DNA from 2 places in the Paracidovorax avenae ATCC 19860 genome. Region 2 is predicted to be linked to the other one. Evidence: predicted binding sites of a transcription regulator. Region 2 holds the regulator's gene; the other holds the start of a gene.
The links. Region 2 encodes NrdR, which represses ribonucleotide reductase genes. Its sites were predicted from a motif close to CACNANATNTNGTG; they were not measured.
Positions count from the first base shown of each region.

Region 1 (14,447 bases), 1.7 Mb from region 2:
GGCGCGCGGGGACGGTTTCCTGCTCGCGCTCACCATCCGCAGCCGCGCGGATTTCCCCGTGGCCATGCCTGCGCTGGAGCTGACGCTCACCGACGCGCAGGAGCAGCCCGTCCTGCGGCGCGTGCTGCTGCCGCAGGATCTCTCGGCCCCCGCGGAACTGCCCGCCCACGGCGAGTGGGGCGGCGCATGGCCGGTGAACGTGGGCGCGGCCGGCAACGCCCGCGTGGCGGGTTACCGGCTGCTCGCCTTCTACCCATGAGGACTGCACCCTGCGTCCGTCCGCATGGCTGCGCAGTATTCGCGCTGCCTTGCGTTTCCGTTTCCGTTTCCTTGACCTTCCATCCCTATCGACAGGATTTCCATGGCTGCCCTGATTTGCGGTTCCCTGGCCTTTGACACCATCATGACCTTCGAGGGTCGCTTCGCCGAGCAGATCCTGCCGGACCAGTTGCACATCCTCAACGTGTCGTTCCTCGTGCCGTCGCTGCGGCGGGATTTCGGCGGCTGCGCGGGCAACATCGCCTACAGCCTCCAGCTGCTGGGCGGCCGCCCCGTGCCCATGGCGATGCTGGGCAGCGACGGCGGCGACTACCTGCAGCGCCTGCAGGACCTCGGCATCGATACGCGCCATGTAGGCCGGGTGGACGAGACCTATACCGCGCAGGCGCTCATCATGACCGACCGCGACAACAACCAGATCACGGCCTTCCACCCGGGCGCGATGATGCTCGCGCACCGCTCGCGCATCACCGCCGAGCCCGACCTGCGCCTGGGCATCATCGCCCCGGACGGCCGCGATGCCATGATCGAACATGCGGCGCAGTTCGAGGCCGCGGGCATCCCGTTCGTGTTCGACCCGGGCCAGGGCCTGCCGATGTTCGGCGGAGAGGAGCTTGCGCGCTTCATCGGCCAGGCGAGCTGGGTGACCGTGAACGACTACGAAGGCCGCATGCTGTGCGAGCGCACGGGCTGGAGCTTCGCGGAGATTTCGCGCAAGGTGCGCGGCCTCGTGGTCACCCTGGGCGCGGACGGCTGCGACGTCTGGGAAGACGGAGTGGCCACGCGCGTGCCGCCCGTGCAGCCGGCCAGCGTGGTGGACCCCACGGGCTGCGGCGACGCATGGCGTGGCGCGTTGCTCTTCGGCCTGGAGCAGGGCTGGCCGCTCGCACGCTGCGCGGCGCTGGGCAACCGCCTGGGGGCGCTGAAGATCGCGCAGCGCGGCCCGCAGAACTACCAGCTCGATTTCGTGCCGGCCTGAGGCCGGGCGGGCATAAAAAAACCCGGTGCATGCACCGGGTGGGACCAGCCCCGCGGGCGGGGCGGCTGGCTGCTGTCGTCGCTCAGGGCTTGGTGCCCGTCGGGAAGGGCCATGCGGCCTGCGGGTTCAGCGTGGTCTGTGCTGCGGGTGCAGGCGCAGGGGCAGAGGCCTTGGAGGCCGCCTTTTTCGGGGCAGCCTTCTTCGGTGCAGCGGCCTTGGTCGTGCCGGTGGCCTTCTTCGCCGGTGCAGCTGCCTTCTTGGTGGAGGCTGCGGCCTTCTTTGCCGGTGCAGCTGCCTTCTTGGCGGGGGCTGCGGCCTTCTTCGCCGGTGCAGCTGCCTTCTTGGCGGGGGCTGCGGCCTTCTTTGCCGGTGCAGCTGCCTTCTTGGCAGGAGCTGCGGCCTTCTTTGCCGGTGCAGCTGCCTTCTTGGCGGGGGCTGCGGCCTTCTTTGCCGGTGCAGCTGCCTTCTTGGCAGGAGCTGCGGCCTTCTTTGCCGGTGCAGCTGCCTTCTTGGCAGGAGCTGCGGCCTTCTTTGCCGGTGCAGCTGCCTTCTTGGCGGGGGCTGCAGCCTTCTTCGCCGGAGCGGCCTTCTTCGTCGTGGCGGCGGCCTTCTTGGCCGATGCCGGTGCGGCGGCGGCCTTCTTCACGGTCGTCGCTGCCTTGGTGGAAGCCGCTTTCTTCGCGGCGGGTGCTGCCTTCTTGGCGGCGGTCGTCTTCTTCGCAGTTGCCATCATTTTCTCCTTGGGTCGATTTGCAAAGAGCGCTCCATGCCTGCATTGGACAGGGAGCGATCCATGGCGATGGGGGCTCTCGGGCACCCACCGCCATGAACGCGGGAACGCCCCGCGCGGCAGGGCCCTTGCGGGCTGCCGGTGCGGGGCGTGGAATGAAAATACATGGCCTGGAATGACGGGATCGACTAATCCCAGGACAGTGCGCCGCCGGACTGGTACTCGATGACGCGCGTCTCGAAGAAGTTGCGTTCCTTCTTCAGGTCGATCATCTCGCTCATCCAGGGGAAGGGATTCTCTTCGTTGGGGAAGAGCGCCTCCAGGCCGATCTGCGTGGCGCGCCGGTTGGCGATGTAGCGCAGGTAGCCTTTGAACATGGAGGCGTTCATGCCCAGCACGCCGCGGGGCATGGTGTCTTCCGCGTACTGGTACTCCAGCTCGACGGCCTTCATGAACAGGCCCTTGATCTCTTCCTTGAACTCCGCGGTCCAGAGGTGCGGGTTCTCGAGCTTGAGCTGGTTGATCAGGTCGATGCCGAAGTTGCAGTGCATCGACTCGTCGCGCAGGATGTACTGGTACTGCTCGGCGGCGCCGGTCATCTTGTTCTGGCGGCCCAGCGCGAGGATCTGCGTGAAGCCGACGTAGAAGAACAGGCCTTCCATCAGGCAGGCGAACACGATGAGCGACTTCAGCAGGGTCTGGTCGGTCTCGGGCGTGCCGGTCTTGAAGTCGGGGTCCATGATCGCCTCGATGAAGGGGATCAGGAACTCGTCCTTGTTGCGGATCGAATCGACCTCGTTGTAGGCGTTGAAGATCTCGCTCTCGTCGAGGCCGAGCGACTCGACGATGTACTGGTAGGCGTGCGTGTGGATCGCTTCCTCGAAGGCCTGGCGCAGCAGGAACTGGCGGCACTCGGGCGCGGTGATGTGGCGGTACGTGCCCAGCACGATGTTGTTGGCGGCCAGCGAATCGGCGGTCACGAAGAAGCCGAGGTTGCGCTTGACGATGCGGCGCTCGTCCTCGGTCAGGCCGTTCGGGTCCTTCCACAGCGCGATGTCGCGGGTCATGTTGACCTCCTGCGGCATCCAGTGGTTGGCACAGGTGGCGAGGTACTTTTCCCAGGCCCACTTGTACTTGAAGGGAACGAGCTGGTTGACGTCGGTCTGGCCGTTGATGATGCGCTTGTCGGCGGCATTCACGCGGCGGTGCTGGGCCGGCGCGGAGGTGGCAGCGGGTTGCGCCACGGGGCTCTGGAAGGACGCGGAGGGCAGCACGTCCTGACGGTGGCCTTGCAGACCGCCGTCCAGAGGTTTCTGCGATGAGGGCTTGACTTCTTCGTCCCAGTTCAGCATAGGTCTTCCAATGGTCGGATTATGAAAGCAGCGCTGCAAAAATAAAAGCGCCGCAGCGTGGCGCAGCGATGTTTTTGTTGCTTCAGAGCACATGCGAGGAAGGTCCCGCGCAGGGACCTTCCTCGCAGCGCATTCACATCACTGGCAGGCTTCGCAAGTGGGGTCGTCGATGGCGCAGAACTTCACGTCGGTCGCAGGCAGCGCGGCGGCCTGCGATTGCGCTGCGGCGGCGGCCGCATCGAGCGCGCCGGGGCGTGCGGTGCCGCTGCCGGCGGCCTGCATCGCGCCGTCGCTGCCCGACGAAACGGCGTTGAGCTGGCGCGTGTTCACGGTGCTCATCTCGACGTGCGTCGCGCTCTGCGTGCGCAGGTAGTACGTGGTCTTGAGGCCGCGCACCCAGGCGAGCTTGTAGGTCTCGTCGAGCTTCTTGCCGGAGGCGCCGGCCATGTAGATGTTCAGGCTCTGCGCCTGGTCGATCCACTTCTGGCGGCGCGATGCGGCTTCCACCAGCCACGTGGGCGCCACTTCGAAGGCCGTGGAATACAGCGCCTTGACGTCCTGCGGCACGCGGTCGATCGGGTGCAGCGAGCCCTTGAAGTGCTTGAGGTCCATGACCATCACGTCGTCCCACAGGCCCAGGCGCTTCAGGTCGCGCACGAGGTAGCCGTTGATGACGGTGAACTCGCCCGACAGGTTCGACTTGACCGACAGGTTGCCGAAGGACGGCTCGATCGACGCATCCACGCCGACGATGTTGGAGATGGTGGCCGTGGGGGCGATGGCCACGCAGTTGGAGTTGCGCATGCCGTCGCGGGCGATCTTCTGGCGCAGCGCGTCCCAGTCGAGGCTGGTGGCGCGGTCCACTTCCACGTAGCCGCCGCGGGCCTTCTCCAGCAGGTCGAGCGTGTCGATCGGCAGGATGCCGCGGTCCCACAGCGAGCCGGGGTAGCTGGAGTACTTGCCGCGCTCCTGCGCGAGCTCGGTGGAGGCCCAGTAGGCGTAGTAGCAGATCGCTTCCATCGAGCGGTCGGCGAATTCCACCGCGGCCTGCGAGGCGTAGGGAATGCGCAGCTCGTACAGGCTGTCCTGGAAGGCCATCAGGCCCAGGCCCACGGGGCGGTGGCGCATGTTGGAGTTGCGCGCCTTCTCGACCGCGTAGTAGTTGATGTCGATCACGTTGTCGAGCATGCGCATGGCCGTGGAGATGGTCTTGCGCAGCTTGGCGTGGTCGAGCTCCTTGCCGTTCGGGCCGTCCTTCAGGTGGCGCACGAGGTTGACCGAGCCGAGGTTGCACACGGCAGTTTCGGCGTCGCTGGTGTTGAGCGTGATCTCGGTGCAGAGGTTGGACGAGTGCACCACGCCGGCGTGCTGCTGGGGCGAGCGCACGTTGCAGGCGTCCTTGAACGTGATCCAGGGATGGCCGGTCTCGAACAGCATCGTGAGGATCTTGCGCCACAGGTCGGTGGCCTGCAGGGTGCGCGAAGGCTTGATCTCGCCGCGCGCGGCCTTCTCTTCGTAGGCGACGTAGGCCTTCTCGAAGTCGGCGCCGAACAGGTCGTGCAGGTCCGGCACGGAGGAGGGCGAGAACAGCGTCCAGGTGCCCTTTTCCATCACGCGGCGCATGAACAGGTCGGGGATCCAGTTGGCCGTGTTCATGTCGTGTGTGCGGCGGCGGTCGTCGCCGGTGTTCTTGCGCAGCTCCAGGAACTCCTCGATGTCGAGGTGCCAGGTTTCCAGGTAGGTGCAGACGGCGCCCTTGCGCTTGCCGCCCTGGTTCACGGCCACGGCCGTGTCGTTCACCACCTTGAGGAACGGCACCACGCCCTGCGATTCGCCGTTCGTGCCCTTGATGTGCGAGCCGAGCGCACGCACGCGGGTCCAGTCGTTGCCCAGGCCGCCCGCGAACTTGGAGAGCAGGGCGTTTTCCTTGATGGATTCGTAGATGCCGTCGAGGTCGTCGGGCACCGTGGTCAGGTAGCAGGACGAGAGTTGCGAGCGCAGCGTGCCGCTGTTGAAGAGCGTGGGCGTGCTCGACATGAAGTCGAACGACGACAGCACTTCGTAGAACTCGATGGCACGGGCCTCGCGGTCGGGCTCGTTCAGCGCCAGGCCCATGGCCACGCGCATGAAGAAGCACTGGGGCAGCTCGATGCGGGTCTTGCGCACGTGCAGGAAGTAGCGGTCGTACAGGGTCTGCAGGCCCAGGTAGTCGAACTGCTGGTCGCGGCCGGCATCGAGCGCGGCGCCCAGGCGGGCCAGGTCGTACTGCAGCAGGCGGGGATCGAGCAGTTCGTTGTCCACGCCCTTCTGGATGAACTGCGGGAAATAGGCGGCATAGGCCGGGCCCATGTCGGCGGGCACCACGTCCTGGCCCAGCACCTCGCGCACGATGGTGTGCAGCAGCAGGCGGGCGGTGGCGTAGGTGTAGTCGGGGTCCTTCTCGATCAGCGTGCGCGCGGCCAGGATGGAGGCCTTGTACACCTCGTCCATCGGGACGCCGTCATACAGGTTGCGCAGCGTCTCGGCCACGATGGGCGCGGCGTGCACGTCCTGGCCCAGGTTGGCGCAGGCGGAGTCGATCAGGCCGCGCAGGCGGGCTTCGTCCAGCGGCACGCGCTGGCCGTTGTCGATCACGTGCAGCACCGGCGTGGAGGGCACGGGCTGGCGGTCGTGCTGCTGGTGCGCGCGCTCCTGGGTGCGGCGCTCGCGGTAGAGCACATAGGCGCGGGCGACTTCATGGTGGCCGCCGCGCATGAGGCTCAGCTCCACGTTGTCCTGCACGTCCTCGATGTGGAACGTGCCGCCGCCCGGACGCGAGCGCATGAGCGCACGCACCACGGACTGGGTCAGGGTGTCCACCGTCTCGCGCACGCTGGCCGAGGCCGCGCCCTGGGTGCCGTGCACCGCGAGGAAGGCCTTCATCATGGCCACGGCGATCTTCTGCGGCTCGAACGGCACGACCGCGCCGTTGCGGCGGATGATCTGGTAATGCGAGAGCGGGTGGCCGCCGGCCGCGGGCTCGGTGCCTTGCGCCGTGGGCGTCTGGTCGGGTGCGGTCGTGGCGGATGAAGGGCTCAGCGCAGGCTGCATACAGGAAACCTCGGTGGATGGGGTGGCAGAAAAAGGACGGTGGTGTAGGCGCACACCGCCAGTTGATTGCGTAATGCGAAACGCTATAGGTAGTGGTCACATGACTACCTGGGCACTACATGTAGTGTATCTCTTGAAATTCGATGCGTGTAGCCACGCGATGTTTCCATGCGTTGGCACGCGGGTGGGGAGGCGGTCCTGCAGGCCGCGCCGGATGGTGGTTCCGGCGTGCGGCGCAAGGCCTGGCGCGTGTTGCGGGACCGGAGCGCGGTGCGGGCCGGCGCCAGTGCTGGTGGGGCGCAAGGGGAGCGAGTGTCGCGATTTGCCTTCGTCCGCGCCAGCGCTTCGGGAAAACCCTTGCTCGCCGGTCAGAAGGGCTTGACTTGCGGCGGGAAGGCGATGCGCGGGTTGCCGAACCGGGACTGCAGTTCGTGCCAGTCGAACCCCGGCCCGGGGTCCCGCTTGCGTCCGGGCGCGACGTGCTCGTGGCCCGCGACGTGGGCCACGGGGTAGCGTTGCGCGATGTCCCGGCACAGCGTGCCGAGCGCCTCGTACTGGGCGGGCTCGAAGGTGTCGCCTTCCAGGCCTTCCAGTTCGATGCCGATCGAGTCGTCGTTGCAGTTGTCCCGGCCCCGGTAGGCGGACGGGCCCGCATGCCAGGCGCGGTCGCCGCAGTCCACGAACTGCCACAGCCGCCCGCTGCGCTCGATGAAGAAGTGGGCCGATACCTGTAGGCCGCGGATGCCGGCGTAGTAGGGATGCGCATCCCAGTCCAGCGCATTGGTGAAGAGGCGCTGGACTTCGCCGGTGCCGTACTCGCCCGGGGGCAGGCTGATGGAATGCACCACGATGAGATCGATGGCGGCCCGGGCGGGGCGGGGCCCGAAGTTCGGCGAGGGCAGGGCCGTGGCGGGCAGGTACCAGCCGCCGTTCCAGCGCGGGCCGGCCTCGCCCGGGCCGCTGCCGGGCCCCGGGGCATCGTTCATCAGGTCAGGAGGCTGCATGGTCGTCCGGCGCGTCGTCGTCCTGCGGCGTGGCGATGGCCAGGCGGTCGATGCGGTAGCGGATCTGCCGCAGGCTGATGCCCAGGCGCGCGGCGGTGGCCGTGCGATTGAACCCGTGCTCGCGCAGGGCGCGCACCAGGATCTCGCGCTCCTGCTGGTCGAGCCAGCCCTGCAGGTCGCTGGGCAGCGGCACGTGGGCCGCGGGGAGCGGATCCGCGGTGCCGGCAGGCGCTTCGGAAGTCTCGGACGCCGGGGCTGCGTGCCGCGGCGCGTGCGGCGTGCCGGCAGCGGCATCCGCCGGGCATTCGATGTGCAGTTCGCCGCCGTCGCTCAGCGCCACGGCGCGGTGCAGCAGGTTTTCCAGTTCGCGTACGTTGCCGGTGAGCGGGTGCCGGGCGATGTCCGCCAGGGCCTCGCCGGTCAGCGGGGGCGCGGGCAGGCCGGTCTCCGCGGCGATGCGGTCGAGCAGCGCGGCGCACAGGGCGGGAAGGTCCTCGCGGCGCTCGCGCAGCGGCGGGATCACGACCTCGATCACGTTGAGGCGGTAGTAGAGGTCCTGCCGGAAGCGCCCCGCCTGCACGTCGGCGGCGAGGTCGCGATGGGTGGCGCTGACGATCCGCACGTCCACGGTGTCTTCCTGGGTGGACCCCAGCGGGCGCACGCTGCGCTCCTGGATGGCGCGCAGCAGCTTGGCCTGCATGGACAGGGGCAGGTCGCCGATCTCGTCGAGGAAGAGCGTGCCTCCGCGGGCGGCCTGGAAGTAGCCGTCCCGGTCCTGGCTGGCGCCGGTGTAGGAGCCCTTGCGCGCGCCGAAGAACTCCGCCTCCAGCAGGTTCTCGGGGATGGCGCCGCAGTTCACGGCCACCAGCGGGCCGTCGGCGCGCTGGCTGCAGCCATGCAGTGCGCGGGCGACGAGTTCCTTGCCGGTACCCGATTCGCCCCGGATCAGCACCGGGGCCATGCTGCGCGCGACCTTGGCGATGCGCTGCTTGACGTTGCGCATGGCCTCCGAGTCGCCCACGAGCGGATCGAGACCGGACAGGCTGGCGGCCCCCGGCGGGCCGGGCCGCGCGGAGCGGGGCGGCGGCACGCCGCCCGTGCCCTGCACGGCCGAGGCGACCACGGAGCGGAACTGCTTGAGGTCCACCGGCTTGGTGAGGTAGTCGAACGCACCGGAGCGCAGCGCCTCGACGGCGTTCTCCGCAGAGCCGTAGGCGGTCATCACGACGCAGCGCTCGCGCCGTTTCTGCTGGCGGATCTCCTGCAGCAGCTCCATGCCGAAGCCGTCCGGCAGGCGCATGTCGGTGATGACGGCGTCGAACCGCCGGGTCTGGAGCTGCCGGCGCGCCTCCTCGACGGTCGCCGCCGTTTCCACGCGATAGCCCTCGCGCAGCAGCGTGAGCTCGTAGAGCGTGCGCAGGTCGGGCTCGTCATCGACGACCAGGATGGTGGCGGCGGGGGCGTTCATGGCGGAGCGGGCAGGCAGTGTCAGACGACGATTGTGTCAAACAGCGTGGACGACGGCCCGCCCGGCCTGGCGGCGCGGCGGAAGGCCACCGTGAATGCGTTGCCGCCGATGGCGCCGCGCTCCAGCACCCGCGTGAGCCGCTGGTAGCCGACGGAGGCGCCATGGCGCTGGCAGAGTTCGCGGCAGATGTAGAGGCCCAGGCCGCTGGAGCGGCTCTCGGACGAGAAGAACGGCTCGAACAGGTGGCGCTCCACGGTCTTGTCCAGCGGCGCGCCATCGCTCCAGACCTGCAGGTGCGCCTGGCCTCCGGCATTGGTATAGGTGGAGATGCACAGCGAGTCCGGCTCGGCGCCCATGTAGCGCAGGGCGTTGTCCAGCAGGTTCACCAGCACGCGCCGCAGGTGGTCGGCATCGAATTCCACCTGCATGCCCGCCGCATGCAGCGACAGCTGGGCGCGGCGGCTGTGCGGGTGGTGCGACTGCCAGTCCCGGCAGACCTGGGCCACCGAGTCGTCCAGCGGCAGCGTGCCGGCGGGGGCATGGTCGATCTGGTGCTGCACGCGTGCGATGTCCAGCACCTCTTCCGCGATGCGGGCGAGCCGGTCGGCGTTCTGCTGCACCATGTGGGCGAGGCGCCGGTGCGCCGGGTCGGACAGGTCTTCTTCCAGCAGCGCGTTGGCTTGCACGATGGCGGCCAGGGGATTGCGGATCTCGTGGGCCACGGCGGCGGACATGCGGCCCATGGCGGCCAGCTTCTCGGTGCGCAGGCGCGCCTCCATCTCGCGCAGGTCGTGCAGGAACATGACGCACATCTGCGCACCCCCGGTGTCGAGCGCGATCAGGGGCGAGGCCGTGAGCCAGGTCCGCACGTGCAGCGCGAGCGGGCTCTGGCCCGGCTGCAGGATGTCCACGTCGGCGCCCTGCGGCTGCGCCAGGCGGAAGGTCTGCCGGGCCATGTCGAGCAGGGGGGCCCACGACGGCGAGCTCGTGAGCGGGAACGGCGGGGCGGGCTGGGGCGATTCGCCGAGCAGCAGCAGCGCGGCCGGGTTGGCGAGGCGGACGGTGTCGCGGCCGTCCACCACGATCACGCCGTCGGAGAGGTGGTCGATCACGAGCGCGCTCACCTGCTCCTGCAGCTTCGCGGCGAGCTGGCCTTCCAGCGCCAGTTGCTGCTCGCGGTGCAGGCGCGTGGCCAGCTGGTGGACGAGGTACGCGACGATGAAGTAGCCGGTGCCCGTCAGCGCGGCCTGGAAGTAGCGCTGCGTCGATTCGGCCGTGCCCGCGCCGCCCAGCCACCAGGTCCAGGCCAGCAGCAGCAGGGTGGCGGCCGCGGTCGTGCCCAGGGCCAGGGTGAGGGTGCCCAGCACGCCCGCCATCAGGATGGGCAGGCCGAACAGGGGCGTGTAGTTCATCGCGCCCGACTGCAGCATCTGGAGGCTGGCGATCAGCGCCAGGTCCACCCCGATGGTGGGCAGCCAGCGGATGCCGGCTTGCGGCGGGGGCGGCTTCTCGCCCGAGATGGCCAGCGTCATCACCGCCGCCAGCAGGTAGAGCGTGCACAGCCCGGTCAGGGCCGGGCCGGCGCCCTGGTTGAAGGCGAAACCCAGGGCCTGCAGCAGCAGCAGGGCCACGGCCACTACCACGCGGCCGGCGAGGAAGCTGGTCCACAGGCGTGCGAACGGCGGATCCGCCACGGGCACCTGCAGGGTGGAGTGGGACCACTGGGACACGCGGCGGCCTAGCGGGGGCCCAGGCGCTGGTGCTCCGGGCCGCAATAGGTGTGCCCGCCGTGCGCGAGCGCCTGCGAGGTCGGCACGTGCACGCCGCAGTGGGCACAGGGCACCATGTCCTGCGGCTTCGCCAGGCGGGCGCGGGCCTCGGTGCCGGCCACCTGGCCGCGCCGCGCGCCGCCGCGCCACAGCCAGAAGGCGACGGCCAGCACGAGCAGCAGCACGAGGTATTTCACAGCGAGCGCCCCAGCACCACTTCGAGCACGAAGCGCGATCCCACGTAGGCCAGCAGCAGCAGGCCGGCCCCGGCATAGAGCACGCGCACCGCGATGCGGCCGCGCCAGCCGAACCGGGAGCGCCCGATGAGCAGCACGGCGAAGGTGAGCCACGAGAGCACGGAGAACACGGCCTTGTGGTCCCAGTTCCATGCGCGGCCGTAGAGCGTTTCGCCGAACAGCAGGCCCGCCGCGAGCGTGGCGGTGAGCAGCACGAAACCGGCCACGACGAAGCGGAAGGTGAGCCGCTCCAGGGTGAGCAGGGGTACCCCGCTGCGCGGATCCGCCGCCTGGCGGATGCGCCGCTCGGCGCGGGTCATGAGCCAGGCGTGCACGACGGCCGCGGCGAAGAGGCCATAGGAGGCGATGCCCAGGGCGAGGTGCAGCGGCAGCCAGGCCGAGGCGTTGACGTGCAGCGGCTGCCCGGGGAACACCAGGGCCAGCAGCACCGCCGCGGCGCCCAGGGCGGCGAGCATCCAGCGCGTGCGCATCTGCGGGAAGACCTGGTGCTCGATCGCATAGACGGTGAGCACGAGCCAGGCCGTCATCGAGAGCGCGGGCGCGAAGCCGAAGCGGGGCGTGTCGCCCAGCAGGCTCCAGGCCAGCACCGCGGCGTGCAGCACCCAGGCCACCCACAGCGCTGCGCGGCCGCGTTCCGCGCCGATGCGGGCGGCCGCAATGGCCGGTACCGCGTAGGCCAGCGCCGCGCCCAGGGAGAGCAGCCAGTGGGCGGGGGAGACGCTGGGTAAAATCATGGGCCCACAGTTTAGCCCGCCGCTGCCCCGGCGGCCCGGCCCGGATGCAGCGTCCGGCCCGCCCAACCGGAATACGTCCCATGGCATCCGCCCTCACCGAAAAACTCTCCCGGCTCGTCAAGGAGATGCGCGGCCAGGCCCGCATCACCGAATCCAACGTGCAGGACATGCTGCGCGAGGTGCGCATGGCGCTGCTGGAGGCCGACGTGGCCCTGCCGGTGGTGCGCGACTTCATCGCGCGCGTGAAGGAAAAGGCCCTGGGCCAGGAAGTGCTGGGCTCGCTCAAGCCGGGGCAGACGCTGGTCTCCATCGTGAACCGCGAGCTGGCCGCGACCATGGGCGAGGGCGTGTCGGACATCAACCTCGCCGCCCAGCCCCCGGCCGTGATCCTGATGGCGGGCCTGCAGGGCGCCGGCAAGACGACGACCACCGCCAAGCTCGCCAAGCACCTGATCGAGAAGCGCAAGAAGAAGGTGCTCACCGTCTCCGGCGACGTGTACCGCCCGGCGGCCATCGAGCAGCTCAAGACGGTGACGAAGCAGGCGGGTGCCGAATGGTTCCCCAGCACGCCCGACCAGAAGCCCCTGGACATCGCGCGCGCCGCGATCGACCACGCCCGCCGCCACTATTTCGACGTGCTGCTGGTCGATACGGCCGGCCGCCTCGCGATCGACGAGGCGCTCATGAACGAGATCAAGGAACTGCACGCGGCCCTGAACCCGGTCGAGACGCTGTTCGTGGTCGATGCGATGCAGGGCCAGGATGCGGTGAACACCGCCAAGGCCTTCAAGGAGGCGCTGCCGCTCACCGGCATCGTGCTGACCAAGCTCGACGGCGATTCCCGCGGCGGCGCGGCCCTGTCGGTGCGGCAGGTGACGGGTGCGCCCATCAAGTTCGCTGGCGTCTCCGAGAAGATCGACGGCCTGGAAGTGTTCGATGCCGAGCGCCATGCCGGCCGCGTGCTGGGCATGGGCGATATCGTGGCCCTGGTGGAGCAGGTGAGCGCGGGCGTCGACCTGGAGGCCGCGCAGAAGCTGGCCGCCAAGGTGAAGAGCGGCGACGGCTTCGACCTGAACGACTTCCTCGGCCAGTTGCAGCAGATGAAGCAGATGGGCGGCATCTCCAGCCTGATGGACAAGCTGCCCTCGGAGCTGATGGCCAAGGCCGGCCAGGTGGACATGAACAAGGCCGAGAAGGACATCCGCCGCAAGGAAGGCATCATCCAGAGCATGACCGCCCAGGAGCGCCGCAAGCCCGAGATCATCAAGGCCACGCGCAAGAAGCGCATCGCGGCCGGCGCGGGCGTTCAGGTGCAGGAGGTGAACCGCCTGCTCAACGAGTTCGACCAGATGCAGGGCATGATGAAGAAGATGAAGGGCGGCGGCCTCATGAAGATGATGAAGAAGATGGGCGGCATGAAGGGCTTCGGCGGAGGCGGCATGCCCAAGCTGCCGTTCTGATCCTCTTTTGCCTGCTCCATGCCGAAGCCCCGCCACCGCGGGGCTTTTTGCTGGGCCGCGCACGGGCGCCCGCCCATGAAAAAAGCCGGCCCAGAGGGCCGGCTTGAAAGTGCGCGCCGTGCGCGCACGAGGGGCAATCGGTGCCTCAGGCCGCCTTGAGCAGCGGCGCGGGCTGGCGCAGCGGGCCGCCGTTCTTCAGCTGGGTGGCGTGCATCCAGGCGCGGCGCAGCACCGGCGGCGACCAGGCCTCTTCGGGGATGAGCAGCAGGCGCTGGGCGCGCAGGGTGCGACCGAGGGCGATCTGGCTGGACAGCACGACCAGGGGAATGGCCATCACCAGCGGCAGGCCCACGGGCATCAGCCAGACGAGCGCGGTGGGATCGATCAGCGCCACGCCCACGCCCAGCAGGGCGATCACGAGGCTCATCGGGGCCAGCTGGCGCAGGGCGTCCTTCCAGGGCACGGCATTGGCTTCGCGGGGAGGCGACTTCCAGTCGAGCTTGAGGCCGGTCAGGGCGACGATCACGAACAGCGAGTGGCCGAGCATGCGGATGGGCGCCTGCAGGATGGCCATGGCGCTTTCCAGGGCGGCGCTCTTGAACACGCTGGCCGTGCCGCCGTATTGCTTCTGCTCGCCCTTCATGAGGATGGCGGCCACGCCCAGCACGCGGGGCAGGAACAGCATGCACAGCGTCCACGCCCACAGCGCCATCAATTCGCCGGGCAGCACGTTCCAGTCGGCCACCAGACGGGCGCCGGACAGCCACAGCACGGTGCCGAAGGTGATGAAGGCCAGCCACAGGGGGGCCGAGAGATAGGCCATGGCGCCGGTCACGAACATGGCGCGGTGCACGGGGTGGATGCCGGGCTCGGCCATCAGGCGGGCGTTCTGCAGGTTGCCCTGGCACCAGCGGCGGTCGCGCTGCAGTTCGGACAGCAGGTCCGGCGGTTGCTGTTCATAGCTGCCCACCAGGTCGGACACCAGCCACACGTGGTAGCCGGCACGGCGCATCAGCGCGGCCTCGACGAAGTCGTGGCTCATGATGCCGCCGCTCATGCCGCCCGTGCCCTTGATGGGGGCCAGGGCGCAGTGGTCCATGAAAGGCTTCACGCGGATGATGGCGTTGTGGCCCCAGTAGTGGGATTCGCCGAGCTGCCAGAACTGCATGCCCAGCGTGAACAGCCGGCCGGTGACGCGCGAGGCGAACTGCTGGGCACGGGCGTGCAGCGTGACGTGGCCGATGGCCTGGGTGGCGGTCTGGATGATGCCGGCACGCGGATGGGCTTCCATGAGCTTGGCCATGGAGACGATGCAGTCGCCGCTC
Region 1 covers NC_015138.1:869,730-884,176, forward strand. Annotated here, with positions in the region: gene ACAV_RS03850 (DUF3426 domain-containing protein) at 1-259, shown strand, start outside; gene ACAV_RS03855 (carbohydrate kinase family protein) at 362-1,258, shown strand; gene ACAV_RS03860 (hypothetical protein) at 1,341-1,988, opposite strand; gene ACAV_RS03865 (ribonucleotide-diphosphate reductase subunit beta) at 2,177-3,340, opposite strand; gene ACAV_RS03870 (ribonucleoside-diphosphate reductase subunit alpha) at 3,479-6,430, opposite strand; gene ampD (1,6-anhydro-N-acetylmuramyl-L-alanine amidase AmpD) at 6,799-7,434, opposite strand; gene ACAV_RS03880 (sigma-54-dependent transcriptional regulator) at 7,421-8,902, opposite strand; gene ACAV_RS03885 (sensor histidine kinase) at 8,923-10,632, opposite strand; gene ACAV_RS03890 (PP0621 family protein) at 10,641-10,868, opposite strand; gene ACAV_RS03895 (cytochrome C assembly family protein) at 10,865-11,662, opposite strand; gene ffh (signal recognition particle protein) at 11,743-13,122, shown strand; gene mdoH (glucans biosynthesis glucosyltransferase MdoH) at 13,268-14,447, opposite strand, start outside.
Region 1: the regulator NrdR is predicted to act here: its motif matches at 6,544-6,557, upstream of ACAV_RS03870 (ribonucleoside-diphosphate reductase subunit alpha).

Region 2 (14,447 bases):
GCGGCCTCTTCCACGCTCTGCGGCGCCTCGCCACCGCTGCGGCCGTGGCCGCGCAGGTCCACCGCCAGCACGTTCCAGCCGTGGTGCGCCAGATGCCGGCTCTGGAAGCCCCAGACGCTGTGGTCGTTGAGCACGCCGTGCACCATCGCCACCGTGGGCCGTGCCGGGTCGAAGGGCTTGCCGCCCGTATAGCAATAGGCCGCGTGGCCGTTGACGATCACCTGCATCACGCACCCGCCTTTCCGCCGGCTTTTTCCGCGGCCTTGAGCGCGCGCTTCAGGTCGTCGATCAGGTCGTCTGCATCCTCCAGTCCGATCGACAGGCGGATCGTGCCCTGCGCGATGCCGGCCTGCGCCAGCGCCGCGTCGTCCATCCGGAAGTGCGTCGTGCTGGCGGGGTGGATCACCAGGCTGCGGCAGTCGCCCACGTTGGCGAGGTGGCTGAAGACCTTCAGCGACTCGATGAAGGCCCGGCCCTGCGCCCGGTCGCCCCGCAGGTCGAAGCTGAACACCGAGCCCGCGCCGCGCGGCAGCAGGCGCTGCGCGAGCGCATGGCTGGGGTGCGACTCCAGCATCGGATGGCCGACGCGCGACACGAAGGGGTGGCTCGCCAGGAACTCCACCACCCGCTCCGTGTTGCGCATATGCCGTTCCATGCGCAGCGGCAGGGTCTCGATGCCCTGCAGGATCAGCCAGGCCGTGTGCGGGCTCATGCACGCGCCGAAATCGCGCAGCCCCTCGCGCCGCGCGCGCAGCAGGAAGGCGCCCACGGTGGACTCTTCGGCAAACACCATGCCGTGGAAGCCCGCATACGGCGCGCAGAGCTCCGGGAAGCGCCCCGAGGCCTCCCAGTCGAACGTGCCCCCATCGACCAGCACGCCGCCGATCACCGTGCCGTGGCCGGAGAGGAACTTGGTGGCGGAGTGATAGACCAGATCGGCCCCGTGTTCCAGCGGGCGCATGAGCCAGGGGGAGGTGAGGGTGGAGTCCACCAGCAGCGGAACACCGGCCGCGTGGGCGATCTCTGCCACGGCCGGGATGTCCAGCACCTGCAGGCCCGGATTGCCCACCGTTTCTCCGAAGAGCAGGCGTGTCTCGGGCCGGATGGCGGCGCGCCAGCCTTCCAGGTCGTCCGGCTGCACGAAGGTGGTCTCGATGCCGAAGCGTCGCAGCGTGTAGTGCAGCAGGTTCTGCGAGCCGCCGTAGAGCGCCGTGCTCGCGACGATGTGCCCGCCCGCGCCCATCAGCGTGCTGACGGCCAGGTGCAGCGCGGCCTGGCCGCTCGCCACCGCGATGGCCCCCGCGCCGCCTTCCAGCGCCGCCACGCGCTGCTCCAGCACCGCGTTGGTGGGATTGCTGATCCGGCTGTACACATGCCCGGGCCGTTCGAGGTTGAACAGCGACGCCGCATGGTCGCTCGACTCGAAGACGAACGAGGTCGTCAGGTGGATGGGCACGGCGCGCGCGCCGGTGGCCGGATCGGGCACGGCGCCCGCATGCAGCGCCAGCGTGTCGAAGCCAGGGTCGGAATAACCGGGCATTCGTTGTCTCCTGTGTGTGATCGCAGCGCAACATTGTGGGCTATATTGCGCAGGAAACACCGATCGGCCCGCCCCCGCGGCGCGGCGCCCCCCTGGAGACCTCCCATGAAAGTCAGCGACATCCTCCGCGTCAAAGGCAACACGCTCTTCACCGTCACCGCCGACGAACCCCTGGCGAAAGCCGTGGAGGTCATGGCGGACAAGGACATCGGCTCGCTGGTGGTGATGGACCACGGCGACCTGGTCGGCATGCTCACCTTCCGCGAGGTCATCCAGGCCGTCGTGAAGAACGGCGGCACCGTGGGCACCATGCTCGTGCGCACGGCCATGGACGACGCGCCCCTCACCTGCACGCTCGAGACCGAGATGGACGAGGTGCGCCGCATGATGCTCAACCGCCACGCGCGCTACATGCCGGTGATGGACAAGAAGATGCTCATGGGCGTGGTCAGCTTCTACGACGTGGCCAAGGCCGTGGTGGACAGCCAGAACTTCGAGAACCAGATGCTGAAGGCCTATATCCGTGACTGGCCTGAGGAGAAGGAAGCTACCCCCTGAGGCGCTGCGCGCCTTCCCCCTTCTCTCGCCGCGCTGCGCGCGCCGGGAAGGGGGACGACGCCAGTGGCCCGGCAAAGCCGGTTCCACGGCGTCTGCTGGCGTGGCCTGCTCCGCGGCCGTCTGATGGGTGAGGGCGTGTTCGTTCGCGGGCCGTGCCTGCTGGCTGGTGGTTGAGCTGGCTGCCGGTTGCAATGACCTGGGTCGGAATGGCCCGGCTCGGCGGATGGCTCTGGGATAATCCGGCGCCATGAGCGGCAACACACTCGGCACCTTATTCGCAGTCACCAATTTCGGTGAATCCCACGGCCCGGCCATTGGCTGCGTGATCGACGGCTGCCCACCCGGCATGGAACTGTCGGAGGCCGACATCCAGGCCGACCTGGACCGCCGCCGGCCTGGCACGAGCCGCCATGTCACGCAGCGCGCCGAGCCCGATGCGGTGGAGATCCTCTCCGGCATCTATGAAGGCCGCACCACGGGCACGCCCATCGCCCTGCTGATCCGCAACACCGACCAGCGCAGCAAGGATTACTCGAACATCGCCCAGAGCTTCCGTCCGGGCCATGCCGACTACACCTACTGGCACAAGTACGGCATCCGCGATCCGCGCGGCGGGAGCCGGTCCTCGGCCCGGCTGACGGCGCCCACCGTGGCGGCCGGCGCCGTCGCCAAGAAGTGGCTGGCGGAAAAATACGGCACGCGCTTTCGCGCCTGCATGACCCAGGTCGGCGAGGTGGAGATCCCGTTCGAAAGCTGGGACCACGTGCACGCCAACCCTTTCTTCGCTCCGGTGGCCGATGTATCGGCCCTGGAGGCCTACATGGACGCGTTGCGCAAGGCCGGTGATTCGTGCGGCGCCCGCATCCGCGTGCAGGCCACGGGCGTGCCCGTGGGCCTGGGCGAGCCGCTCTACGACAAGCTCGATGCCGACATCGCCCATGCGCTCATGGGCCTCAATGCGGTGAAGGGGGTGGAGATCGGCGCGGGCTTCGCCAGCGTGGTCCAGCGCGGCACCACGCATGGCGATTCGCTCACGCCCGAGGGCTTCGCCAGCAACAACGCCGGCGGCATCCTGGGCGGCATCAGCAGCGGCCAGGACATCGAGGCCCTGATCGCCATCAAGCCCACCAGTTCCATCATCAGCCCGCGCCAGTCCATCGACATCCACGGCCAGAGCACCGAAGTCATCACCAAGGGCCGCCACGACCCCTGCGTGGGCATCCGCGCCGCGCCCATCGCAGAAGCGCTGCTGGCCCTGGTGCTGATGGACCATGCCCTGCGGCATCGCGCCCAGTGCGGCGACGTGGTGCAGGCGGTGGCGCCGATCCGGGCGTCCTTCCTGTAATCCGGATTCGCCGCTCCGGCCTTTCCCCCGGCCTGTCCCCTAGGGTGCGGCCGAGGCCGGCGCTGCGGCGCCGGTGCCCTGTGCAGGCAGGGCTGGCTGAGAGGCCGCCGCCGGCGCTGGCGCTGGCGTGGGCGCCTGCACCGGCCGGTGGAACCAGCCCATGCGCCATGCCAGCACGCCCGCCACCACCAGCACCACCGCCACGCAGGCCGCCGTCCAGGCCGGCTTGCGCGACTCGGGGAACGGATCGTTCAGCATCCGGCGCGCCCCCGGCGGCACGTGGGCCGTCTGCGACAGCGATCCGCCCAGGCGGGTGTTGATGCGCATACGGCCGTTGATGGCCCAGCCGCTCGCATCCAGGATCGGGCCCAGGCTGCGCTGGCGCAGCTTGAGCCAGGCGATCAGCATGCTCGGCCCCGAAATGGCCACGACGATGCCGAGCAGCGCGATCGGTATCCAGGCGCCCAGGTCCACGAACTTCGCGAAGATGCCCACGGCGACGGCGCTCAGGCTGCCCAGGGCCACGCCGATCGCGGCCACAGTGCCCACGTCCATGCGCCGCTGCCCGTCGGGCACCCCGGCGGCTCCTGCCGGCGCCGCTGCCGTCGCCAGGGTCTTGCCGGGCGCGGTGGCCAGGTTGCCGGCCGTGGCACCCAGCGATTTCTCCACCCGGGAATCGCTCGCCGCCGCCCGCTTGGCCACCTGTTCCTCGATCATGCGCAGGAACTTCTTGTAGGGCGAGAAGAAAGCCTGGGCGATGCTCGTGGGGTTCTCGATGATCTTCGTGATGGTCGCATCCCAGTCGAGGCCGTCGCGGTCGTAGAACACGCCATTGCGGCCCACGAACAGGAAATCGACATCCCCGGCCGTGAAGGCCGCGACGATGCCCATCTTCCGGCCTTTGCGCGTGCAGTCGCAGTAGGCGAGGTAGGTCTTGGCCAGCCCCGCCAGCTTGGCGTGGCGGCCCGCGTCGGCCACCTGCACCGTCAGGTCGCAGCTGCGCGCGTCCAGGTAGAGCGTGCCCGCCTGGAAGATCGCGCCCTCGCGCTGGTAGAAGGCCGAGAACGAGACGAAGTTGTTCAGCAGCCGCAGCAGGTCCCGCTTGAAGCGCAGCAGCTTTTCCAGGGCCAGCGTGTGGCCGTTGTGCGCCTTCTCGGCCTCGTCCTGGGCGATCAGCGCCATCACCCGTTCGCGCACGCCGCTGCCATGCAGCTGGCGTACGGTGTCCGCGTCGAGCGCGTCCAGGTGGGTCGCGGGGCGGGCCGACAGTTGCTTCAGGCAGGGGGACAGCGCATCCAGCGTGCGCTTCCAGTCCGCCTCCGACAGCGACGCGCGCGCCGGCTCGCCCAGCAGCGGCACCAGGGCCTTGTCGCGCAGCGCCTGCACGGCACCCGCCCAGGCGGGGTTGATGCCGCGTTCCAGTGGCAGGGTGCCGTCGGGTGTGAAGGGTGCCAGCGGCAGGGCCGCCACGGCGTCCGAGCCTGGCGAGAGCTCCATCCGGGCCAGCGCGGCATAGTCGTCGTCCGACGGGTGCATTGCCGTGCGCACGCGTGGATCGTATGCGGCCAGCCGCGCCCGCGTGAAGAAGTCGTCCACCTTGTGGCGCACGGCCTGTACCGCCTGGGCTGCCTGCAGCGTGCGGTCCCCCAGCGGCATTCCCTCCGGATGTGCCTGCACCCCGTCCGCCCATTGCTGCAGCGCATCCACCTCGGCAAAGAACGCCTCGGCCGTCTTGCGGTCCACGCCGGCCGGCTGGTCCGCCACCGCGGGCACGCTGCCGTGGGTGGCCATGATGCGCTCCAGCGCGTCGCGAGCCTCTGCATCGTCCTCGGCCGTGGCGGGAGACACCACGCCGTCGCCATTGAAGCGCTGGGCGTTCAGCTTCTCGCTGCGCGCCAGCACCTCTTCCAGGGTGATGGATTCCGCATCCTCGCGCCCCGCCAGGGCAAGGATGCGCCGGGCCTGCTCCGCAAGGGCCGCCCCGTCCTCGGTGGAGCCGTCCAGGGCAGAGAGGTCCAGCACGGGTCCGGGCCGGGCCAGTTCATCCGGATCGCGCAGCCGCTCGCAGGCCCACGCGCAGGCCGCCAGCAGTTCGGGTGGGCGGATGCGCCCGTCGCCATCGGTATCGATGAGGTCGAGCGTGCGCGGGTCGAATTCCACGCCCCGCGTGGGGCAGGCCAGCGCCACCCAGAGTTTCTGGTCCAGTTCGGCCAGGTGCGCGATGTCCGCGCCCGTGCGGATGATGACCTGGTCCACGCCGCCGGCGCGGAAGAATTGCCATGGATGTGCGGAAGACGGGGAGGTCGGTGCGTCAGTCTGCATGGATCGGTGCGGGGGATCGGGAAGGGTGCCGGGTCGTTGCGGAATGCGCGGCAGTTCCAACCGATTGTGCAGTGCGTGCGGCGCCCCGTGCGTAGGACCACGGCCGACGCGCCGTGCCTGGCCGGCATCGCCGGGCAGGCCGCCTACTTGCGCACTTCGTCCACGAGCGCCCGGAACTCGTCGATGTCCTCGAAGCTCCGGTACACGCTCGCGAAGCGGATGTAGGCGACCTTGTCGAGCTTCTTGAGCTCGCGCATCACCAGTTCGCCGATGCGGCTGGACAGCACTTCGCGCTGGCCGAGGTTGAGCAGCTTTTCCTCGATACGCTCGATGGCGCTGTCGATCTGCGTGGTGCTCACCGGCCGCTTGCGCAGCGCGATGCTGAACGAGCCGATGAGCTTGCTGCGGTCGTATTCGATGCGCCGGCCGTCCTTCTTCACCACGTTGGGGAAGCTGACTTCCGGGCGCTCATAGGTCGTGAAGCGCTTGTCGCAGGCCCCGCACTGCCGGCGCCGCCGCACGAAGTCCCCGTCCTCGGCCACGCGCGTTTCGACGACCTGCGTCTCGGGGTGGCTGCAGAACGGGCACTTCATTGCGGGGCGGCGGTCTCGGGGCTGCGCTGCGGTCAGCGATAGACCGGGAAGCGGCTCGTGAGCGCGTGCACCTTCTCGCGCACGGCGGCCAGGTTGGCTTCGTCGTGCGGGTTGTCCAGCACGTCGGCCACCAGGTTCGCGGTGATGCGCGTTTCCTCTTCCTTGAAGCCGCGCGTCGTGATCGCGGGCGTGCCCACCCGGATGCCGCTGGTCACCATCGGCTTTTCCGGATCGTTCGGGATGGAGTTCTTGTTGATGGTGATGTGGGCCTGGCCCAGGGCCGCTTCGGCCGCCTTGCCGGTGATGCCCTTGGCGCGCAGGTCCACCAGCATGACGTGGCTTTCGGTGCGGCCGCTGATGATGCGCAGGCCACGCTCGATCAGCGTCTCGGCGAACACCTTGGCGTTCTTCGCGACCTGCTGCTGGTAGGCCTTGAACTCGGGCGCCAGCGCTTCCTTGAAGGCCACCGCCTTGGCGGCGATGACGTGCTCCAGCGGGCCGCCCTGCAGGCCCGGGAAGATGGCGGAGTTGATCGCCTTCTCGTGTTCGGCCTTCATCAGGATGATGCCGCCGCGCGGGCCGCGCAGGCTCTTGTGCGTCGTGGAGGTGACCACGTCGGCGAAGGGCACGGGGTTCGGGTATTCGCCCGCGACCACCAGGCCGGCATAGTGGGCGATGTCCACCCAGAAGATCGCGCCGATTTCCTTGGCGATCTTCGCGAAGCGTTCGAAATCGATGCGCAGGGAATAAGCGGATGCACCGGCGATGATCAGCTTGGGCTTGTGCTCGCGCGCCTTGGCTTCCAGCGCGTCGTAGTCGATCTCTTCCTTCTCGTTCAGGCCGTACGACACGATGTTGAACCACTTGCCGCTCATGTTGAGCGGCATGCCGTGCGTCAGGTGGCCGCCTTCGGCGAGGCTCATGCCCAGGATGGTGTCGCCGGGCTTCAGGAAGGCGAGCAGCACGGCCTGGTTGGCCTGCGAGCCCGAATTGGGCTGCACGTTGGCGGCTTCGGCGCCGAAGAGCTTCTTCACGCGGTCGATGGCCAGCTGCTCGACCACGTCCACGTTCTCGCAACCGCCGTAGTAGCGCTTGCCGGGATAGCCTTCTGCGTACTTGTTGGTGAGCTGCGAGCCCTGCGCCGCCATGACGGCGGGCGAGGCGTAGTTCTCGCTGGCGATCAGTTCGATGTGCTGCTCCTGGCGCAGGTTCTCGGCCTGGATGGCGGCCCACACTTCGGGATCGGCTTGTTCGACAAGAATATTGCGTTGGTACATGGCGTGGCAGTCCTGTGAATGGTGTCCCTTGGAAAAACAAGGGCTGCCCAGGCGAACGGCGGAACACAACGGGCCTTGCAGCCCGTGCGGCACGCTTCCCAGTGGTTCGCAGGATGAAGTGCCTGCCGGTTTCCACGTCAGCGGCGGTGCCCGCCTTCGCGGATGCACCGCGCCTATCGCCAGTCGCGTACCCCTCGAGTGTAGCGGACGGCAGGGCGGGATGGCGCCGCCGCGGGCTTCAAAGCCCCGGGGTGAGCAGTGCGAGCTTGTCCTCGCCCGAGGAGGCGGCGGGCGATGCATCGGCGGTGCCCGCCGCCTTGGCCGGCAGCGTGGTCTGCGCGGGAGCCTGGGTGGACAGCATCGGAGGCGTCGTTGCGGGAGCGGCCGGCGCGGGCGGCGTGAAGATGGGCACGTTGCGGCCGTTGGCCACCTGCCGCAGGCGCATGTGTTCGGCCATGACCTTGATCGCGTAGCCGCCGTCGTCGGCCAGGTTGGCGGCACCCACGTAGTAGCGCAGCCCGCCTTCGAGGGAGCCGGCGCGGGCGATGCATTCCTGCAGCACACGGACGCCGACGCGCAGGTTGCTCACCGGGTCGAAGGCGGCGAAATGGCCGCCGAAGTTCTCGTACTTGTCGGTGTGCACCCGCGTCATGACCTGCATCAGGCCCTGGGCGCCCACGGCGCTCTGCGCGAAGGGATTGAAGCTCGACTCCACGGCCATGATGGCCAGGATGAGCGTGGGATCGAGCTTGGTGCGGCCGCCGATCTCGTAGGCCTCCGACACCAGCGCGGCGAGGGGTTCGGGCGCCACGCGGTATTTCTTGCTGAGCCAGAACGCGACGGCGGCCTGCTCCTTGGGCAGGTCCTTGGGATTGGTGGCCGTGGCACGCTCGCTGGCTTCTGGCTCCGTGGGCACGCCGACCACCGCCACCTGGCGCGCCTGCAGCCAGCCCATGAGCTGTTCCTCTCCGGCCTGCCGCAGGTCCGGGCGGGCGGTGAGGGTGATCGCGCCGAACGCGACCGTCAGCCCGACCAGGGCGAAACTGCTGTGGGTGATTTCGAGGAAACCGTCGATCACATCGGATGCGAAGGTCTGCACTCCGCCGATCACCCGTCCTGACGCTGTCATAGCTCTTCCTTTCTGAGTCGAGGCCTGTTGCGGGTGACACCCGTGGTGGGGGTCTCCCGTGCCAGGCATCTCGCCTGGATTGGTACGCCATCCAGTTCCCGTGGAAACAGCCTGCGCAGCGGTGCAGGGGGAACGACTTCGCCGGATTCGGCAGCGATGGAGATAGTGGTCAGCCTCGGTTTTCGAAGCTGGCGGATTCTAGGAGGGGTCCAAATGCCAGGTCAATACTAAGGTTGCTATTCATTAGATCAATTTATTCTAAAAAGCATGGATGCAAACACAGTTTTCGGATGCCCGGCAGTGCTTTCGTGCACTCGGCCATGAAACCCTTGTGACACTCCGGACGGGGCGGGAGGTTTTGAACAATCGAGATGCTGCGATCGATAGCGAATATCGGTTGGACGTCTCGTGCGGATTGGATAAATTGGAGGCGTCTGGCAGTGACCAGGCATCGCCCGACGAAGCGGAAACCACCATCCAAGCGGCATGCAGTGCCCTGGTTGGGCAGGTGGAATCTTCCACGGCAAACCCTCGGAGGCAATACCTTGCCTCCTGCTCCATGGACCTTCACCCTCCATGGTGCAAACGATGGCAAAAGACCGTTGTGTCAGCCGTCAAGCCCGGCAGTGGCCATCAAGCCCTGCCGGGCTTTCTGTTTTTCACCTTGTTACGGTTTGCCGGGCCGCGCATCTGCTGCAATCCCGGCCATGGGTGCAATCGAATCAAACGGGGAGCGGGCGCAGGATCCCGCGGGTGGACGGCTGCATGCACGCCGGGCCGCTGCGGCCGTCGCCGCGCGCAGGGTCGCCGGCGGCGTCGCCTTGCTGCTGCTGGTATGGGCACTGGCCTGGCTGGCCGTGCCGCCCCTGGTGCGCTGGGGGCTGGAGCGCTGGGGCAGCAGTTTCGCGGGACGCGCCGTCACCGTGGGAAAGGTGGATTTCCGCCCCTGGACGCTGGAGCTCACCGTGCATGACATCGCCCTAGCGGCAGCGGCTCCCGGCGCCCCTGCCCAGGCGGAAATCCGGCGCCTCTATATAGACATGGAAATGCAGTCCCTGGTGCGCTGGGCGCCGGTGCTGGACGCGCTGGAAATCGACGCGCCGCGGCTGCGCGTGGTGCGCGGACAGGATGGCCGCTACGACATCGACGACCTGCTGCAGTTGGGCGCCGCCCGCCCGGGGGGCGGGGAGGGCGGTGGCGGCCGGTTCGCGCTCTACAACCTGGCCCTGCGCGATGGCGCGGTCGAGTTCACCGACCGGACGACGGACCAGACGCACCGGCTGACGGGGCTCGAACTCGGCATTCCCTTTCTGAGCAACCTGCCCGCCGACCGGCAGGTCACGGTGACGCCGCGGCTCGCTTTCAGCCTGGATGGCAGCACCTTCGATACCGGAGCGCGCAGCACGCCGTTCTCGGAAGACCGCAACACGCAGGCCCGGCTGCGTATCCGGGGGCTGGACCTGTCTCCGCTGCGTGCCTATTGGCCCGCGGGAGTGCCCCTGCGGCCGCAGGCCGGGACTCTTGAGGCAGAGCTGGACATCGGATTCCTCCAGGGGCCGGAGCCGCGCCTGACCGTGGGCGGGCATGCGCGCCTGTCCGGCGTGCGCCTGGACGGGCCGCCGGGTAGCGCGCCCGTCGCGTTCCAGTCGCTGGATGTCCATGCGGCATCGGTGGAGCCGCTGCGCAGGTCGGCGCACCTGGCTTCGGTCGAATGGTCCGGGCCGGAGATCGCGGTGCGGCGCGACGCCCAGGGGCAGTGGGACTGGGCTGCGGCGGCTGGCGCCGGTGGCGCGCAGGGTGCCCCACGCGCGACGCCGGCGGCCAGCGGTGCCGGCCCGTCTTCCGGGGCCTGGCAGGTGGCGATAGACCGCGTCGCGGTCCGGGAAGGGCGCCTGGCATGGCGCGACGAGCGCGCGGCGCGCCCGGTCGCCATGGCATGGGACGGTGTCCAAGCACAGGCGCAGTCGCTGTCCTGGCCATGGAAGGACGGGATTCCGTTCCGGTTGCAGGCCCGCATGCAGCCCGCAGCCCATGGAGCGACCAGCAGGTCCGGTGCCAGCGAAGCTGGGGAGGTGCCCGCGACGCTGCGGGTGGCGGGGACCGCATGGCCTGGGCGAGGGCAGGTGGCCGCGTCGCTGCGCGGCCTGCCGTTGTCGGCTGTCGATGGTTATGCGGCGGGTGCATTCGCGCCGCGCGCCGGAGCGGTCATCGACGCCGACGCCGGTGTCGCCTGGAACCACGACAACGGTGCGCTGGTGGCGAAAGTGGCGCGGTTCGTGGCGGATGGGGTCACCCTGGCCTGTCCGGCCGGCGGGTCGTGCGCGGCGCCATCCGCCGAGGCGGGCCGTACGCCGGCGGGCCCGGGAACGCCGCCGGGCGCCTGGGTGCAGGCAGAACGGCTGGAAATCGAGAATGCGTGGATCGACGTGCCCGCCCGCGCCGTGTCCGTGGAGAGGGCCGTTGCCCGGGCACCGCGGCTGCGCGCGGAGCGCGACGTGCAAGGGCGCTGGATGTTCGATGCCTGGCTACGGCAGGGCGAGGCCGACCGGGCCCCTCCCCGGGAGGCTCGGTCCGCAGGTGGCGATGCCCCCTGGTCCGTCCGGTTGGGCGAGGTGGCGGTGGAGAGCGGGGCGGTGGCCTTGCGCGACGCGGTGCCTGCATCGCCGGTGGATCTGCGCTGGTCTGCCATCGCCCTGCAGGCCCGGGGGGTGCGCTGGCCACAGGCGGCCGGCGGCCCGGCTGTGCCGGTGCAGTTGTCCCTGTCGGGACAGTGGGAGGCTGGTCGGCGCGAACCCGGCCGCCTGGCGTATGAGGGGCGGCTGACGATGGCCCCCCTGGCCGTGCAGGGCCGCCTGCAGGCCCAGCAGTTGCCCCTGCACCTGCTGGAGCCGTACGCTGCCCCATGGCTGAACGTGCGCATCGTTCGGGCAGAGGCCGGTTTCGAAGGCGATGTGGACTATGCCGCCACGGCCGCGGGAGCGAAGGCCTCGGTGCGCGGCAATGCTGCGCTGGACGAGGTGCGCGTGCGTGCGCCGGCCCCCACCCCGGCGCCGGAAGCGGGTGCGGGAACTCCGCCCGCACAGCCGCGTGGCGAGGAATTGCTGCGCTGGCGCAATCTGGCCCTCCAGGGCGTGCAATGGGAGATGTCACCCGGCGCGCCCGCGCGCGTGGATGTGCGGGAAACGGCATTGCGGGATTTCTTCGCGCGCATCGTGCTGCAGAAGAACGGCCGGCTCAACCTGCAGGACCTGGTTCGCAGCCCGGAAGCATCCTCCCGGCCGGAACCGGTCCCTGGGCAGGCCGACGCCAGCGGCGCCGCAGCTGCCCGCCCCGCGGCAGCCGATGGTACGGCTGCCGACCCGGCAACCCCGGCGACCCCGGCGACCCCGGCGACCCAGGCCGCTGCGGCTTCCCGTGCCGGCCCGGTGCTGCGCTTCGGGCCGGTGGTGCTGTCCGCGGGGGCCGTGCGTTTCACCGACTACTTCATCGAGCCCAACTACTCCGCCGATCTCGGCGATCTGGCGGGGCGCATCGGCGCGTTCTCTTCCGAGCCTCCACCTCGAGGTGGCGAGCCCGCGATGGCGGAGCTGGAGCTCAGCGGGAAGGCCCAGGGCTCGGCGCCGCTGGAGATCTCGGGACGCATCAACCCCCTGGCGAAGCCACTGGCGCTGGACATCCAGGGCCGGGTGCGGGACCTGGAGCTGCCGCCGCTGTCGCCCTATGCCATCAAGTACGCGGGCCATGGCATCGAACGCGGCAAGCTGAGCATGGAGGTTCGCTACAAGGTCCAGCCCGACGGGCAGCTCACCGCCGGCAACCGCCTTGTGCTGCACCAGCTCACCTTCAGCGATCCCGTGGAGGGCGCTTCCGCCAGCCTGCCGGTGCGGCTGGCCGCGGCGCTGCTGGCGGACAGCAACGGGGTGATCGATCTGGACCTTCCCATCAGCGGATCGCTCAACGATCCCCAGTTCAGCCTGGGGCCGGTGATCCTGCGGGCCGTGGGCAGCCTGGTCCTGAAGGCCGTGACCTCGCCGTTTTCGCTGCTGGCCAAGGCCTTCGCCGGCGGGACGGCAGAGCAGGGGGCCGTGGCTTTCGCGCCCGGCAGTGCGGTACTGGACGCCGCGGCTCTCCAGGGGCTGGACAAGGTGGCGCAATCGCTGCGCGACCGGCCGGCCCTGCAACTGACCGTGACCGGCCATGCCGTGGCGCAGGCCGAGGAAGACGGCTGGAAGCGCGAGCGCCTGCGCTCGCAGGTGCAGGCATGGCAGCAGCGGCGCCAGCCGGCGGCGCGCGCGGATGCGGACGTGCAGGGCGCACCGGCGGCCCCGGGGGGCACGGACGTCGCCCAGGCGCAGGCCTATGCCGATGCCCTGCGGGAGCTCTACCGCCGCGCGGACATTCCCAAGCCCCGCAATCTTCTGGGCATGGCGCGGGACATTCCCGTCCCGGAGATGGAGGCGCTGCTGCTGGCCCAGATGAAGGTGCCCGAGGGCGCCCTGCGCGAACTGGCCCAGGCGCGCGCGGTGGCGGTGCGCGACGAACTGGCGCGGCGCGGCGTGCCGCTGGAGCGGCTGTTCGTGGCGGCTCCGCGCGTGGATGCGCGCCGGGAGGGCGCCGCGCCCCAGGCGGAGCTGGCGCTTTCCGCGCGCTGAAGCGGCCTGCGGAGGGTGGTTGTACCCGGGAGGTGCGGCCCCATATGGCATGCTCGGGCCGTATTCCGGGCCTCCGTTTCCCAGGCGCTCCAGGCGTATCTCCGGACCGGCGGACAAAACCGGGCCAAAATAGCGCCTTCGACGCTCGCCGGGCCGTGATCCCGGCGTACGGGCGCTGGTGCCTCCGGCACCTGGCCCCTCCTGACCAGAACCATGTTTCCTTTTTCTTCTCGCAACAAAATGTCTGACGCCCCTGAAGTGAACCCGGCCCCGGCCAAAGCCTCCGAGCCGCATCCGCTGGACGCGTTGACGGGCGGGGCCTTTTCCGCCGCCACGTCGGGCGAGCGTGCCTCGCGCATCCGCGACTGGCTGGCGACCCAGCCCACGCCCGAGCAGTTGCAGGAAGTGTTCAAGGAACTGAGCGGACGCGACAAGGGCGCGGCCCGTGCCGTGCGCGAGCGACTCGACGAGATCCGCCGCGCCAAGGGCCAGGAAGCCATCGCTGCCGAATGGGCCGAAAAGGCCACCGCGCTGCTTGACGCCTCCCGCTTCCACATCGCCGACGCGCTCGCCTGGCAGCGCGATGCGGCCAAGGCCGGTGCACCCCTGTCCCGCGAGCCCCTGGCATCGCTCAAGGCCCGCCTGGCCGAGCGCATGAAGGTCATCGAGGATCTGCAGCACCGCGTGCAGGTGCAGCGCGAGGCGGCCGTCCTGCTGGCCCAGCGCATCGACGTGCTCTCCACCAAGCCCTGGCGCGACGCGCAGGCGGCCCTGGAGGCGCTGCGCACCGATGTCGAGCGCTGGCAGCAGCAGGCCGACGAGCTGTCGGGCGATCCCGCATGGCCCAGCGTCGAGGCCCGCTTCCCGCCCCAGCTGGACGCCTCCCGCACGCAACTGCTCGTGGTGTGGAACGCGTTCCAGCCGGCCATCGCGCAGGCGGCGGCCGCTGCCGAGAACCCCGAGGCGCCGCTGCCCCCCGTGCCGGTCTGGGCGGAGGAGTTGCGCATCGCGCGCGGCGGCGAGCCGCTGGC
Region 2 covers NC_015138.1:2,567,078-2,581,524, forward strand. Annotated here, with positions in the region: gene ACAV_RS11355 (alpha/beta fold hydrolase) at 1-227, opposite strand, end outside; gene ACAV_RS11360 (O-acetylhomoserine aminocarboxypropyltransferase) at 227-1,540, opposite strand; gene ACAV_RS11365 (CBS domain-containing protein) at 1,646-2,098, shown strand; gene aroC (chorismate synthase) at 2,346-3,443, shown strand; gene ACAV_RS11375 (hypothetical protein) at 3,483-5,765, opposite strand; gene nrdR (transcriptional regulator NrdR) at 5,909-6,358, opposite strand; gene glyA (serine hydroxymethyltransferase) at 6,391-7,635, opposite strand; ZMP/ZTP riboswitch at 7,674-7,832, opposite strand; gene ACAV_RS11390 (lytic transglycosylase domain-containing protein) at 7,874-8,764, opposite strand; gene ACAV_RS11395 (DUF748 domain-containing protein) at 9,472-13,416, shown strand; gene ACAV_RS11400 (DUF349 domain-containing protein) at 13,630-14,447, shown strand, end outside.